DNA from 3 places in the Metabacillus sediminis genome. Region 1 is predicted to be linked to each of the others. Evidence: riboswitches for the same ligand, from Rfam matches in the RefSeq annotation. Region 1 holds a riboswitch; each other region holds the start of a gene.
The links. A riboswitch is a leader RNA that binds a small molecule or an ion and turns the genes downstream of it on or off. The one in region 1 is predicted to bind S-adenosylmethionine.

Region 1 (5,257 bases):
AATGTTTGGAGCGGCGACAATTTCAAGTTCCTTCATAATCAGGCTGCCTGCGCCTTTTCCGCGGTAAGAGGGGAGAATGCAGATGCGCTCGAGCTTTCCGTAGCCGTCTGCTTCACGAATCCGGCCGGTGCCAACTGGCATGCTTTCATCGTATAGGACGACATGCACGGACATTTCCTCGTTTTCATCTACCTCTTCCTCTGCCGGTACTTTTTGTTCTTCAACGAATACCTTCATTCTGATTGAAAAGGCATCCTGCATTTCTTTTTCCGTCTGTACAACTTTTGCGAGCATTAGAGTTCTCCTTTTTCCAGGATGAACGTTTCATAAACAGTCCAAGCTCCGTTATCAAGCTGATAGAGCAGGTGGAAACGGTCAATCAGTTCAATATGATGATTATCCTGCATTTTCAGCTGTCCCAAAACATCTGCCATTTCTGCATCAGATAGCTTTTGGCCAATTGTGATGTGTGGAACAAAAGAATATTCAGGCTCGGAAGTAAGAGATCCTGAATGAAGCTCGGTATGAAGCTCCATTAATTCATCATTAGGCTCCACCTTAAGGTAGATCACGTTGTTTACAGGTGAGAATGAACTGATTTTCTGCACCTCAAGCTTAATCGGGCTCAGCTTGTTTGCAACAGATCGAAGTTCTTTGGAAATCGCCTTTATTTCTTCATCTGACGCTTCAAATGGCGTCTTCAGAGTCAAGTGCGGCGGAATAAGCGCGTAATGAGGGTCATAGCGTTTTCGGTAGGAATTCGCCAGATCTTGAAGTTTTTTTGCCGGAAATAGGACAATTCCATATTTCATACAGGTTCCCTCCAGTAGTAAGTAGTAGTTAATTAAAACATGGCTTTAAGCGCCTTAGGCAGTAAGGGCTGCCAATGTGTCCATGTGTGGTCCCCATCAAATTCTTCATATGTGTAAGGAAATCCTTTTTTTTCGATCGCTTTTTGCAATTTGCGATTCGGTTCGATGAAATTCTGCACTTCTCCAGCCGTTGTCTTAACATCAGTTTCCTTTTCGCCAATCTGATGATAGATAGTCAAATTCGGCTCTGCATCGTATTGCATGACAGCATTTAGGACCTTTTCGTCAACATAAGGGGACTGCATAATGATTTTACCAAAAATACTCGGATAGTCGAGTGCTGTCATGAATCCGACTGTTGCGGCGAGCGAATCACCAATGAGTGCGCGTCCCTGTCCAACCTGATATGTTGGGAACTCCCTGTCCAGAAACGGGACAAGCTCATGGGCAAGAAACCGTTTATAAGCAGGGAATTTCTCACCGTCGGGATGGTATTTTGTCCGGCGGTCCTGTACATTCTTGTATGGAATGCCGACAATGATTACATTCTCCAGTCCGCCGTTCTCAAGCAGGGATTCATACTGGCGGGCAATCCTCCCAAGCCTGAAATAATCCTGCCCATCCTGCGCAATCAGCAGACTGTACTTATACAGAGGGGAATAGCTTTTTGGCAAATATGTAAGGACAGTCAGATCTTCGTTCAATGCGCCTGAAAAAAAGGAAGCTTCTTTGACAACTCCAGTTTGCTTCTCCACAGATAAGTCCTCCAGATGAATTAAGTAAGGTTTGTACTTAGTTTTTGTATCTAGCTCCGGCGCCTAGCCCCTCGAGGTCATATGCCACTCAACCTCCGGGCCCGCAGGATGCGGGTCAGTTCCCACGTCTTTCCCACGGCTGATTGTCTTATGCTTGTCGGGGGCCGGCAGGAGGCCGGTCAGTTCTGCGTTGCGGCAGGACGCCGCGCATTTAGCAGAACATCCTTCCTTGAGGAGCCTCCGCTTTTGGAATGTGATGGATAAGTTGTTTCTACTTTGTTTTTGCGTCTAGCTCCGGCGCCTAGCCCCTCGAGGTCATAAGCCACTCAACCTACGAAAGGAAAAAACGCCTTTCTCCGGCTGATTGTCTTATGCTTGTCGGGGCTGAGCAAGGCGCCTCCGCTTTTGGTTTTTGTATTCGCTTCCACTTATTTTATCATGATTTTTAAAAAAATGCTTTTCCGGAAAATCAGGGAAAGTTTACATGAATCACTTGTAAAATTTATAAAATTGCGTTAAAGTTATAAAAAATTCATAATATTCCTTACGATTTATTCTTATCCAGAGAGGTGGAGGGACTGGCCCTGCGAAACCTCAGCAACCGGCAGAACGCTCTAGGCGTGCCAAGGTGCTAAATCCAGCAAGCGAGCTTGGGAGATGAGAAGAAGAACTGTTAAGCGACAAGCCTTCTTCTTATTTTAGGGGAAGGCTTTTTTGTATTCTTAATCTGCATAAGCGAGGGTGTAAAATGACAAAACATACAGAAACGATCTTAGCCCAAATCGGCAACCGAAGTGAACAGACGACAGGCGCCGTTAATCCTCCCATTTATTTAACGACAGCTTACCGTCATTCAGGAATCGGGGAATCGACCGGTTTTGATTACATACGAACCGGCAATCCGACACGTGCCATCGCTGAAAAGGCTTTGGCGGACTTAGAAGGCGGAGATCAGGGGTTTGCCTTCAGCTCAGGGATGGGAGCCATTCAGACCATTATGGCGCTATTTAAAACCGGAGATGACATTATTGCCTCATCCGATATTTACGGAGGAACCTACAGGCTGTTTGAACAGGAATGGCGTAAGTATGGACTGACATTCCAATATGATTCATTTGCAGATCCTGTGAGTACAGAGGCTAGGATCCTTCCGAATACGAAGGCGATCTTTCTGGAAACTCCAACGAATCCGCTTATGCAGGAGGTGGATATTGCAGCAGTTGCAGAAGTAGCGAAGCGCCACGGCCTGCTGCTGATTGTGGATAATACATTCTATACTCCTGTCATCCAGCAGCCATTAAAGAGCGGAGCTGATATCGTCATTCACAGTGCAACTAAATATCTCGGAGGACATAATGATCTCCTTGCTGGAATCGTTGTGGCAAAAGGTAAGGAACTTTGTGCGGAGCTTGCTTCCCATCACAATGCAATCGGCGCCGTTCTCGCTCCGTTTGATTCATGGCTTTTAATCCGGGGATTAAAAACACTGGCACTTCGGATGAGGCAGCATGAACAGAATGCAGCTGATATAGCCGAATTTTTAGAAGAAGTCCCGGAAGTAAGTGATGTACTGTATCCGGGAAGAGGGGGCATGCTGTCGTTCCGGGTCGCGAAAGAGGAATGGGTGAATCCATTCCTGAAAAATTTGAAGACGATTACGTTCGCAGAAAGTCTTGGCGGGGTTGAGAGTTTGATGACGTATCCAGCCACTCAGACGCATATGGATATACCAGAAGAAATACGTACGGCAAACGGTGTCTGTAATCGGCTTCTGCGTTTCTCGGTAGGAATCGAGCACGCAGAAGATCTCAAAGCTGATTTGCATCAGGCATTCCAGGCTGTGAAGGAGGAGGAAAAAATTGAGCAATACTGATTGGTCCATCCAGACGAAGCTGCTGCACAATAGCCATAAGACGGATAAAGAAACAGGAGGGGTAAGCGTTCCGGTCCACTTATCGTCCACCTTCCATCAGTCTGATTTTGATCAGTTCGGAAAATATGATTACGCCCGTTCAGGCAACCCGACTAGGGAAGTACTTGAAAAAGCAATTGCCGATCTTGAAGGGGGAACGAGAGGATTTGCATTTTCATCGGGTATGAGCGCAATCTCTACAGCCTTTCTTTTATTATCAAAAGGAGATCATGTCCTCGTGACGGAGGATGTCTACGGCGGTACGTACCGGATGGTGACAGAGGTTTTGAGCCGGTTTGGAATTGAATATACATTTGTGGATATGACCGATCTGCACAATGTAGCGTCTAAAATTCGTCCGAATACAAAAGTGATTTATTTAGAAACACCCTCTAATCCGCTGCTTAAAATTACCGATATCCAAGGGATTGTTAAACTTGCGAAAGCTAATAACTGTTTAACGTTTCTGGATAATACTTTTCTGACACCGGCACTTCAGCGTCCGCTCAATTTAGGAGTAGACGTTGTGCTTCACAGTGCAACGAAATTTTTGGCAGGCCACAGTGATGTCGTGGCGGGGCTCGCGGCTGTGAATGACGAAGAACTGGGAAACCAGCTTTACAAACTGCAAAATTCATTTGGAGCTATACTTGGAGCACAGGATTCCTGGCTCGTATTAAGGGGGTTGAAAACCCTTCACGTCCGTTTAAAGCAATCGACCGAATCTGCCCTTAAGCTGGCCGCCTTCCTATCAAGGCATCCGGCCGTAGAGGAAGTTTATTATCCGGGTCTTTCCTTCCACCCCGGCTGTTCCGTACAGCGCTATCAGGCAGACGGACCGGGTGCCGTGCTCTCATTCAGACTGTCAGATGAAGATGCCGTTCGAAAGCTCGTCCAAAACGTTCAGCTTCCGGTTTTTGCCGTCAGCCTTGGCGCCGTAGAAACGATTCTTTCATATCCGGCTAAAATGTCACATGCAGCAATGCCGAGGGAAGAGCGGTACGCAAGAGGAATTACAGACGGACTGCTCCGTGTCAGTGTGGGTCTTGAGAAAGCAGAGGACCTGATTCAGGACTTTGGGTCAGCTCTGGATTTGCTGCCAAAAACAAAGCCGCTGCAGTACGCGCGTGTTCAGGGAAGCGGGCGGAGATAAAGGGGCGGGTGTTGTTGTTGCCGCTCTGATAAAGGTGGAACCGGTTTTGGCGGTGTTAGATTCATAATCTTAAAAGGGTGAAATCGGGTATGGAAGTGTCTGACCCCTACTCTGCTAAAGAAGTAAAGCTTCGGCACCATATGGCTTCAACCATACTGCGGCAAGGGCTGGCAGAGAACAGTCTTTGTCCCCTGCTGCGGTGAAGAATGTGGGGACTGGCACAGTGCCAGTCCCCTTAAATTTTACCGGACTAAAGCTCCGGCACCAAACTTGCGAAGTCTTGCGGCGGATAGGATCGAGAACCTATCCCTCTGACCCCTGCTGCGGTAAAGCATTAAGGGTCAGGCACTAAATTTTTGATCATTGTAATAAATCCCAAAAAGATCGACAGGTGAACAGAGATGCATCAACGAATTCTATTAAATTCCATCTTTAGCCAGCTTGAAGTTGCAAATCGTTCTATTATAGAAATGGCCATTTTAGCAGAAGAGAGTGATTTAAATTGGAGCTATCTAGAAAATAAGAGATCCCTTGGTGAACTGCTGAATCATCTATCCCTTCTCTACCGCGCGGATTATTTAATTATGGAAGAAGCCTCGAAGGATGAGATGGCGGACTATTATCT
Region 2 (5,257 bases), 2.0 Mb from region 1:
AAAGCAGTATCTTCCCGACTTAGCCGTTGGTGAGAGACTAGCTGCATATGCTTTGACAGAGCCTGGTTCCGGTTCAGATGCACTTGGAGCAAGAACAACTGCAAGGCTGAATGCAGAAGGTACTCATTATGTATTGAACGGTGAAAAACAATGGATCACAAATTCCGCTTTTGCTGATGTGTTTGTTGTGTATGCAAAAGTTGACGGCGAACATTTCTCCGCGTTTATCGTTGAAAAAAAATTCCCGGGAGTTTCAACTGGGCCTGAAGAGAAGAAAATGGGAATCAAAGGTTCTTCTACACGTACACTGATTCTTGAAGATGCCATGGTGCCAAAGGAAAACCTTCTTGGAGAGCTTGGAAAGGGCCACGTAATCGCCTTTAACATTCTAAATATTGGCCGCTACAAGCTTGCTGTTGGGACAATTGGCGGCTCAAAACGGGTCATCGACGTTTCCGTCCAATACGCGAACCAGCGCCAGCAGTTTAAAACACCAATTTCAAAATTCTCGCTCATTCAAGAGAAGCTTGCGAACATGGCTTCCAAAACATACGCAATGGAAAGCTCTGTATACCGTACGGTAGGTCTTTTTGAAGAAAGAATGAGCTTGCTTTCCGAAGAAGAGACAAAGGACGGCCGTGCTGTCGCTGCCTCAATTGCTGAATATGCGATTGAGTGTTCATTAAATAAAGTTTTGGGATCTGAAACACTTGATTATGTAGCAGATGAAGGTGTACAAATTCACGGCGGCTACGGTTTCATGCAGGAATATGAAGTAGAAAGAGCTTACCGTGATTCCCGTATTAACCGGATCTTTGAAGGAACGAATGAAATTAACCGTCTTCTCGTGCCAGGAACATTCCTTCGTAAAGCCATGAAAGGCGAGCTCCCTCTTCTTCAAAAAGCACAGGCCCTGCAGGAAGAGCTAATGATGCTTATGCCGGAAGAAGTGGGTGAAGGCACGCTTGAGCAAGAGAAGCATTTGCTTAAAAATGCGAAAAAAATCGGGATTATGATTGCTGGTTTAGCTGCACAAAAGTACGGACAGGAACTGCAAAAAGAGCAGGAGATTCTTGTGAATATTGCTGATATTGTAAGCAATATTTATGCAATGGAGTCTGCGATCCTCCGTACCGAGAAAGCAATCGCTGCTTCTGGAGAAGCTAAAAACAGCCAAAAGCTTCTTTATACACAAGTTTATTGCCAAGAGGCATTTAACGAAATTGAAGCACATGCTAAAGAATCCCTGGTAGCTATTGAAACAGGTGATTCCCTTCGCATGATGATTTCCGCATTGCGCAAATTTACCCGCTATACACCGATTAACGTCATTGCAAAAAAACGTGAAATCGCAGCAGCAATTATTGATGCGAATCGCTATGTAAACTAATTTTTTTACAGAAGAGAGCATGCAGCCCGGCCGGCTTGCATGCTTTTTTTTGATGACTTTGATAAATATGAATGCATGAGCTCATAGAGTAAATGAACGAGCGAGTTGAGCTTGTATATCGGTCGATAATGCTCTTCCTTGCAAACGAACGGCAAAGGTGAGTAAAATAGGGCTATAACTTTTTAGGCAGCCTTGCTTAATGATGAGCGTTTATTTCAACATAATTGGCAGGCTGCATGGTACAATAAGGAGGATTACATTGGACTTTTACTGGTATCCTAAATGCGGTACATGCCGGAAAGCGAAGAAATGGCTGGAAGAGCAGGGCCATGAACTAAATGTAATACATATTGCGGAAAACCCCCCTAGTAAAGATGCATTAAAGGATCTTTATTCCAAGAGCGGTTTGGAGCTGAAGAAGTTTTTTAATACGAGCGGTCAGAAATACCGTGAGTTAGGCTTGAAAGACCGTTTGAGCAGCATGAGTGAAGACGAAATGCTAACCGTTTTATCTTCAGATGGAATGCTCATTAAAAGACCGATTACAGCGAGCGGAAGCAAGGTCACTGTGGGTTTTAAAGAAAATGACTTTGAGCAAATGTGGACGTAAGAAGAGACTCTGTCTTTTCCATAAACAATAGAACTTTGGAGGGAATAAAATGAATACACCAAACGAACTTCGTTATTCTGAAGAACATGAGTGGGTAAAAGTTGAAGGCGATAAAGTACGAGTAGGAATTACACATTTTGCACAGTCAGAGCTTGGAGATATTGTTTTCGTTGAGCTTCCTGAAGCGGGAACTGAAATTAAAGCAGATGAGCCGTTTGGTTCTGTTGAATCTGTTAAAACTGTTTCTGAGCTTTATGCACCAATCAGCGGTAAAGTTGTGGAAGTGAATGAAGACTTGGATGACAATCCTGAATATGTAAATGAATCTCCATACGAAAAAGCGTGGATGATCGTGATTGAGCCCTCTGATTCAAGTGAAATCGAGAACTTGATGACGGCAGAACAATACACAGAAATGACCAACGAAGACTAATTTATCCAGCGTTTTATAAATCAAGTTGGGTCATCCTAAGGAAAAAGGAGGGCTTGACTTGACGCTTAAAAAACAACGGATCGACGTTACGGATCATATAACGGGCAAGTTTGTAAATGGACAGATGAATCTTTTTTTGGACAACCAGCCGATCGGGACAATGACTAATGGGGAAGGCGGCAGCAAATTTGAGTTAAAGAACGGATTCGAAGCCAATGAAGACCGTTTTTATCAGATGGCTGACGTGCCGGATAAACCAGATGAAAAGTATGTTGATTGTGACGACGAAAACGGCTGGTGTTAATGATAAGGCAGTGGAGCCGTCCACTGCCTTATCTGCTTTTCATTCCAGACTGCTTCTGCAGGAAACATTGGATTGAAAAGAGAATAAACTTTAGAAAGACAAAATGAACAGGTGATGTGATGGTCATGTCAGAGGCTCCTAAAATCATTATTGTTGAAGGCAGATCAGATAAGATGAAAATTCAGGAAGTCATTAATGAGCCGGTCAAAATTATTTGCACAAATGGCACAATTAGTCTCACAAGAATGGACGAACTTATTGATGAATATTTTGAAAATGATGTCTATGTGCTAGTCGATACAGATGAAGCGGGAGAGAAGCTTCGAAAGCAGTTCATCAGAGAGTTTCCTGAAGCTTCGCATCTGTATATTGATAAAATGTATAAGGAAGTTGCTGCAGCTCCAGAGCACCATATCGCCTCCGTATTGCTTGGAGCGAATATTGACGTCCAAGCGAAATTTTTATAGCAAGGAGTTCTGGTTTTATTATGATTGAAATAAATGATAAGCAGATTTCCGGGAGGATGGATAAGGGACGGTTTATTTTGTATCTCTATACTCCCTTCTGCGGAACATGCCAGCTTGCAAAGCGTATGCTTACAGTAGTGGATGGGGCATTGCCGGAAACGGACATTTATATGGCGAATCTAAATTATTTACCGGGTTATGCAGGAAAATGGGAAGTTGAGAGTGTTCCATGCTTGCTGATTTTTGAGGATGGACATATTAAATCGAAACAATATGCATTTCAATCTGTTGAATTTTTGTATAGATTGCTTCAAAAAGACGGCGCTTAATGCGGCGTTTTTCATTTTTTTAGAGATGATAAAAAGTTATCATTTCGATAAATAGTATTAGGCGGATCTTTTTTCGAGCTCATTCTGTTTATTTACCTCTCATTCAGCATATTTCTCGGGAAATAAAATGGCCGGCAAATATTTTTTAGTAAATAGTTGCCAACAACAGAAAAAGAGGTTAATATTAAGAAAATTCAAACAAATATCTTATCAAGAGCGTTGGAGGGTACTGGCCCGATAATAACGCAGCAACCGGTCTATTTAGATACGGTGCTAATTCCAGCAGAGGGTTACCTTCTGGCAGATGAGAAGAGCGGACAAAGACCTCTTCTTCGGAAGGGGTTTTTATTATGAAAACAGGGGGAGATCGAATGAGTGAAAATGGATTCAGACCGGAAACGCTGGCCGTACATGGAGGACTTAAGGAAGACCCGATTACAGGAGCAAGAGCTGTACCTATTTATCAGTCAAATGCGTATTTGTTTAAAGACACGGATCATGCAGCTGATCTTTTTGCTTTAAAAGAGCCAGGGTACATTTATACGAGGATACATAATCCTACCGTTTCAGTGCTAGAAGAAAGGGTGGCGCAGCTTGAAGGCGGGGCAGGTGCTCTAGCTGTTTCAAGCGGAATGGCAGCCATTACCCTCGCGATACTAAATATTGCAGAAGCTGGAGATGAAATTGTCGCGGCTTCCAATCTTTACGGCGGAACCTATAATTTATTTGCAAATACGTTGCCGAGATACGGCATCAAAACAGTTTTTGCCGATGCATCCGATCCTGAGAATTTTAAGAAGGCAATCACTCAAAAAACGAAGGCGATCTTTGGTGAAATAATCGGAAATCCCAGCCTTCAGGTTCTTGATGTTGCATCGGTATCTGAAATTGCTCATGAAGCGGGAATTCCTTTAATCATTGATAATACCTTTGCTACACCATACCTTTTCAAACCCATTGACTATGGAGCGGACATTGTGGTTCATTCGGCTACAAAATGGCTGCTTGGCAATGGAACGACATTAGGGGGCATTATCGTGGATGGCGGCAAGTTTGACTGGTCTACAGGCAAATTTCCAGCCTTCGTTACTCCTGACCCAAGCTATCATAATATCGTTTTTGCTGAAGCCCTCGGCGAACTCGCTTATATCGTAAAGGCAAGGGTTCAGCTTCTGAGAGATTTAGGTCCGGCATTAAGTCCGTACAATGCCTTTCAATTTACATTGGGATTAGAGACGCTGCATGTCAGGATGAAGGAACACATTGCAAATACAAGGAAAATCGTTTCCTACCTTCAAAACCATCCCGCAGTTAAGTGGGTATTATACCCGGAGCTTGAAGAACATCCATCAAAAAACCTTGCAGATCGATATTTGCCAAAAGGAGCCGGTGCAGTTATTGTATTTGGAATAGATGGAGGCTTGGAGGAAGGGAAAGCCATTATCAATCATACGAAGTTATGGTCGCATGTGGCGAATGTTGGGGATGCCAAAAGCTTAATTATTCATCCGGCAAGCACCACACATCAGCAGCTCGGCAAGGAAGAGCTTATAGAGGCCGGGGTTTCCGAGGATCTGATCAGATTGTCTGTAGGAATTGAACATTCAGACGATCTGCTTGAGGATTTGGAGGCAGCTATTTTCGCCGCTACAGGAAAACGATCGTTGACTGTCAGCATCAATTGACCGTAAACATTAGTTGTTGACAACTCTATTTTTGCATGA
Region 3 (5,257 bases), 1.1 Mb from region 1:
TGCAGCCGCCGTCCCGTTCGTCATGCCCCATTTTCGGTATCCGGTAGCTGCCAAAATTGATGGTTTGCCCTTCGTGACAGGTCCCACATAAGGGATTTTATCGAGCGTAATTAAATCCTGTGCCGACCACTTGTACACCGTTTCCTTTAGCCCAAGATGGACCTTTCCAAACAATTCAAGGCTCTCGTAATGCTTTTCTGTATCAAATCCTTGTCCGGTTTTATGACTGTCCCCGCCAATTAGAATCAGGTCTTCGCCATTCATAGGGGTAGCGCGGATCGACCGGGTCGGATTGTCCGCGCTTAAATACATTCCGCCGGGATACGGCTGCCTGGTTTTAACGCCCAGGACATAGGACCTCTCAGCGTACATTCTTGTGAAATAAAAGCCGTTCCCGTCATAGAAAGGGAAGTGTGAGCAGGAAATGGCATGCTTGGCTTTAATATGGCTGCCATCCCTTGTGATGACCTTTGCTCCACCATCAAATGCTTCTGCATCTACAGCAACAGTATGCTCATAGATTTCAGCACCCATTTCCTGAAGCTCCTGAACCATTTGGTTTAAATAGGAGATAGGATGGAATTGAGCCTGATTCCGGATCATGATTGCGCTTTTGATGGATAAATCAAAAGGGAGGGTGTCCGCCATTGCACAATCTGCATCGAGCTTCACATAGGCTTTGTATTCTTTCTCAAGCTTCGTCACATTTTTGTTTTCCGTCGTGTAAATATAGGCATCCTGGTTCGAAAAATCACAGGAAACATTGGCGGCATAATCACGCATAAAGGCAAGAGCTTCATCATTCGCACGGAAATATTTTTTCGTTTTTTCTTCGCCGATGTGGTGCATCAGCTCATCGTAGATCAGGTCATGCTGGGTCGTGATTTTAGCCGTGGTATGTCCGGTTGTGCCGTTTAATAACACATCCGCTTCAAGAAGAACGACCTTGACTCCTTCCTTGGCAAGCAAATAGGCAGCAGTAATTCCGGTAATGCCGCCGCCGACAATAACAGCTTCTGTTTCCAGACTTTGCTGGAGCTTGGGGAAGGATGGAAGCTCGGCGGATTCTCTCCAATATGGTTCTGGAGTTGAGGGAATCGGTTGATTTGGCAAAGGGATGCCTCCTTTGTTTATGTACTACCACCTAATTTTTCCAAAAACGAAGAATTCATGTAGAGAAAAATAAAAAAGAGTGCGGTTTCCCGCACCCTAGTTCCAATTCTCTTTTGCAAAAGCATCCCTGCCGGATTCCACTCGTTCCTGCTTGTATTTTTCAGGATTCTTTTTATAGAAATCCTGATGATACTCTTCAGCAGGGTAGAAGGTACTTGCTTCTCTGATTGGCGTTAAAATCGGTTTCTTAAACTTGCCGCTTTCCACCAGTTCCTTTTTAGTGGCTTCGGCTGCCTGCCGCTGCTCTTCCGTATGATAGAAAATAATCGCCCGGTATGACTCGCCCCGGTCAATAAACTGGCCCTCGTCATCAGTCGGGTCAATTTGCTGCCAATAAAGCTCCAGCAATTTTTCATAAGGAAAAAGACTGGGATCATATTGAATCTGCACTGCTTCCGCGTGGCCGGTTGTTTGTGCTTTTACTTCTTCATAGGTCGGGTTTTCTTTATGGCCGCCTGTATAGCCGGATACAATGCCGTGAATGCCTGGAAGCTCGTCGAATGGTTTCACCATGCACCAAAAGCAGCCTCCTGCGAATGTAGCCGTTTCTAATTGTGTGGTTGTCATGTTGGTTCCTCCTTATAAATCCTTACTAAAGTATAAAACGGATTAGATACGGGTGTATAGTTTATCGAACTGCGGTCCTCTTTCTTTCCACAATCGGCATGACTGTTTTAGAAAAACGCTCCATTTCTTCAAGCTGCGGCGAAAATTGGAGCAGCAGCAAATCAAGACCTGCCTCTTCAAACTGGATGATCCGCTCTGCAATCTGTTCCGGTGTCCCGACGAGATTCGGGCGCAGTCCCCGGTTTGACACCGAATAATCCTGAAGCTGGATTTGCTGTTCAAGCTGGGATTTGCTTGTGAAATCTTTAAAGCCTGCGTAAGCAGAGGACTCTTTTACATCGGTTATGCGAGCGAGCTCTTCTGCCGCCTCTTCCTCCGAATCCCTGCATATCACGTATGCGGCCATTCCAAAGGAGGCGAATGGATTTTCATTCACGGTTTCTCTTAAACGAACCATTTCTTCGATTTTTGAACGGACTTCATCCACCGTTCCCCCGTGCATCACATAAGCGTCGCAATAGCGGGCAATCGTCTCTTTTCCGCGCGGACTTTCGCCTCCTGCATACAGGATCGGATTCGGTCTTTGAACTGGTTTCGGGAAAAGCTTTGCTTCTTTGTATTCATAATGCCTTCCTTTATGGGAGAATGAGTCTTCCATCCAAAGCCCTTTCAGAACCTCAACAAACTCCTCTGTCCGGCTGTAGCGCTCATCATGCTCGGTAAAAATACCTCCGTACTGTCTCGCTTCTTCTTCCCACCAGGCGGAGACGACATTTAACGTAAACCGGCCATTGCTCATCTGATCTAGGTTGGCCGCCATCTTGGCCGCCACTGCGGGGTTATGAAAGCCCGGTCTGATAGCCGTCATAATTTCAATTTTATCAGTGACTGCGGCAAGTCCTGCTGCCGTTGTCCACGCTTCAAGCGAATCGTATTCCGGGCCTTTAATATCGTTTAAATAAAGCTCTGCGATCAAAGTTGTGCTATAGCCCCATTTCTCACCTGACTGAATGACCTTTTTTGCATAGTCAAAAGTGGGAGGCATCTTTTCATCCTGAACATTTCTGAGCCAGCCCCCAAAAAGGGGAAGCCAAAATCCGTATTTCATCCCATTCACACCTTTCCTAGCACGGGCATACATACCCCTGATTGAATTTATTTTTCATTTGCTGTACAGAAGGTGCGCGGTCTTCAGCTGAAAATACAGCTTCTGTTATATGTGTGGAGGTTTCACCGAAGAGCACCGAAGCCATTTCGGAATCGGACAGGTGTCCATGAAAAGTACCGGGACGTTCCTGCTTAACCTTTAGATAGTCATCTAAATATACCCATTTTGAATAGTCCAATACTGGATATTGGGCTTCTCCTTTTAACCCGGTCACTTCGTTATAAGCGAGAAGAGGCAGGTTAACTCCCGAGAAAATCGGAAGTCCGATCCACTTCCAAACTCGTGTATTCACATCCAGTAATTTATATGTGTCATCCCGTTTGTCATATACGAATTCTGTCTCCGCAATTCCGTAATACCCTTGCGCTTTTAATATTTCAGCACCGTATGAGACAAACCGGCCGCCTTCAGCAGACTCAACAAGACAGCCCGTTCCGAAGTTCAAAGGATATTGCTCAAGCTTTCTGCCGGTGAACTGGCCTTTTATTTCCCCGTCCATACTCGTATAGGTGCAGAGAGAATAAAAGTCTGAAAGAGAGCTGCTGATTATATCCTGGATTACAACCTCATGGCTGGCTGTTCTAGCCAGGATGGCGGTGAGCTCCTCCGTACTGTTCGCGGTAAAAGCCTTCGTCTGAAAAGCTTCATAAAAACTGCGCTGTTCCACAGGTTTTACGATGCATGGAAAAGGAAGGTCATCCGGGTATTCACCCGAAAACTCTTCCGGATACCAGGTTGCAGGGATTGGAATGTTTAATGAAGCGGCTTTTTTATAAAGCTTCCGTTTATTTAAAAGAGATTCAACGTTGTCCCACTCCGCGAACGGGAATAAGAAATACTTTTCAAGCTCGGTCCGGTGTTTACTGACGAGCAGCACCCATTCATCATTGCACGGAAACAATACACCCTTTAGAGGGAGATTCCGTCCGATTTCCATCAGCAGACTGATAAATTCCGCCTCTTCAGTAAATGGATTAGGACATAAAGCAGTGGTATGAACATATTTAGATTGAAGCCCGACCGCCCGTCCATCTCTGTCCAGCGCGACAATGGGAATACCTTCTTTTCCCAGAGCCCGGGAAATAGCCAACCCTGTGATATGGGAGTTGAAAATAATAGCAGGATGCTTGTCTTCCGGAAGTGTCTTTAACTGGTTCCATAATTCTGTTCCTTTTATAAGAAAATCTGTCAATCTACCCATCTCCTTATGTCATAAAAACCGCAAAAAACCCCTCTTCATGAGCAGAAGAGGGGTGGAACAATCTGAAAAGCAGACCGGCTCTTCTCTCATCTTTCAAACACATGAATGTGTCTGCAGGAATTAGCACGGTTTCACAAAAATCGTGATCCGTTGCCGAGGCTTCGCAGGGCCATGTCCCTCCGCCTCTCTGGATAAGAGTTATTAGAATTAAATTGATCATATGTTCGTTTGATATATTTGTCAAGGACTGGGCTTCTGGAAACTTTGGAGGCAAAAATGTCGAGGGAAGGCGGAAACGATTATTTCCTGGAAAATAATTTAGTCGAAATTGTCATTTTGAAGGGAATTAACCATGCAGAATGCTAAACAATATAAAATCCTTTTCTCCTCAAAAGTGGTTTATGTTTTAAAAGAGGGGGGTAGGACTTATATAACATGATTATGGATAAATATACCTTGGTAATTATCGGAATTTCAATATTATGTTAGTTCTATAATCACATTTTTTCTAAAATATAAATAGTTGTTTGAAAAGATGAAAAGATATGAGTTAGTATAAATTTATCTGATTTTTACAAAACAAGGAATTTATTTGAATCAAAAGAGTAAGGTGTGGTTGGATGAGTGCAAATTTACTGAATTTTTATTCTCAATTAATAGCAGATAAAGAAATTTATGGAAGAAAGCAGCAACAGGCGGATAATGAGGATAAAGTTTGGGACTATGTTGCTTGTCCTTACCCTCAAGGTCACATTGGGGATAATACAAATGTATTCTTTAATCATAATCAAATTAACAAAGTTTTTTTTAAAGGACTGGAAACAAAAGGCGAAAAGGCATTGAGAAAACAACTAAAAGAGATTTTCAGCGATAAAAAATGAAGAGTTGGATGCATTGGTTTACAGAACCTTATGCCATAGCAGCATCAGAAATAAGGTATCTGGTTAACAGAAACAAAGAGTCTGATGTACATAAAGAAAAGTACCGAATTAACCAGCTTATTCTTTTTAACATAATATTTATGCTTATGTACTCTATTTTCTTTTTAGGTTCAATTACTTATATTATTCTATCATTTTTTGTGGCTTGGTATGGTTTTTTAGTTCTAGTGATCACGATTCCAATGATGGTTTTAGCAAAAGCTGTAC

Region 2: linked by a shared signal. The riboswitch ahead of WCV65_RS17535 (O-acetylhomoserine aminocarboxypropyltransferase/cysteine synthase family protein) and the one ahead of WCV65_RS06980 (methionine biosynthesis PLP-dependent protein) in region 1 are both predicted to bind S-adenosylmethionine.
Region 3: linked by a shared signal. The riboswitch ahead of WCV65_RS01475 (hypothetical protein) and the one ahead of WCV65_RS06980 (methionine biosynthesis PLP-dependent protein) in region 1 are both predicted to bind S-adenosylmethionine.

What each region holds. Positions count from the first base shown of each region.
Region 1 is NZ_CP147407.1:1,314,960-1,320,216, forward strand. Features, by position in the region: gene WCV65_RS06965 (GNAT family N-acetyltransferase) at 1-294, opposite strand, end outside; gene WCV65_RS06970 (YjcG family protein) at 294-812, opposite strand; gene WCV65_RS06975 (esterase family protein) at 845-1,567, opposite strand; SAM riboswitch class I at 2,122-2,231, shown strand; gene WCV65_RS06980 (methionine biosynthesis PLP-dependent protein) at 2,316-3,440, shown strand; gene metC (cystathionine beta-lyase) at 3,427-4,632, shown strand; gene WCV65_RS06990 (DinB family protein) at 5,034-5,257, shown strand, end outside.
Region 2 is NZ_CP147407.1:3,352,583-3,357,839, reverse strand. Features, by position in the region: gene WCV65_RS17565 (acyl-CoA dehydrogenase family protein) at 1-1,390, shown strand, start outside; gene WCV65_RS17560 (arsenate reductase family protein) at 1,644-2,000, shown strand; gene gcvH (glycine cleavage system protein GcvH) at 2,050-2,433, shown strand; gene WCV65_RS17550 (YusG family protein) at 2,492-2,737, shown strand; gene WCV65_RS17545 (toprim domain-containing protein) at 2,863-3,204, shown strand; gene WCV65_RS17540 (thioredoxin family protein) at 3,225-3,533, shown strand; SAM riboswitch class I at 3,738-3,844, shown strand; gene WCV65_RS17535 (O-acetylhomoserine aminocarboxypropyltransferase/cysteine synthase family protein) at 3,905-5,218, shown strand.
Region 3 is NZ_CP147407.1:254,748-260,004, forward strand. Features, by position in the region: gene WCV65_RS01460 (FAD-dependent oxidoreductase) at 1-1,113, opposite strand, end outside; gene msrA (peptide-methionine (S)-S-oxide reductase MsrA) at 1,210-1,740, opposite strand; gene WCV65_RS01470 (LLM class flavin-dependent oxidoreductase) at 1,802-2,848, opposite strand; gene WCV65_RS01475 (hypothetical protein) at 2,865-4,100, opposite strand; SAM riboswitch class I at 4,193-4,307, opposite strand; gene WCV65_RS01480 (DUF4176 domain-containing protein) at 4,730-4,990, shown strand; gene WCV65_RS01485 (hypothetical protein) at 4,999-5,257, shown strand, end outside.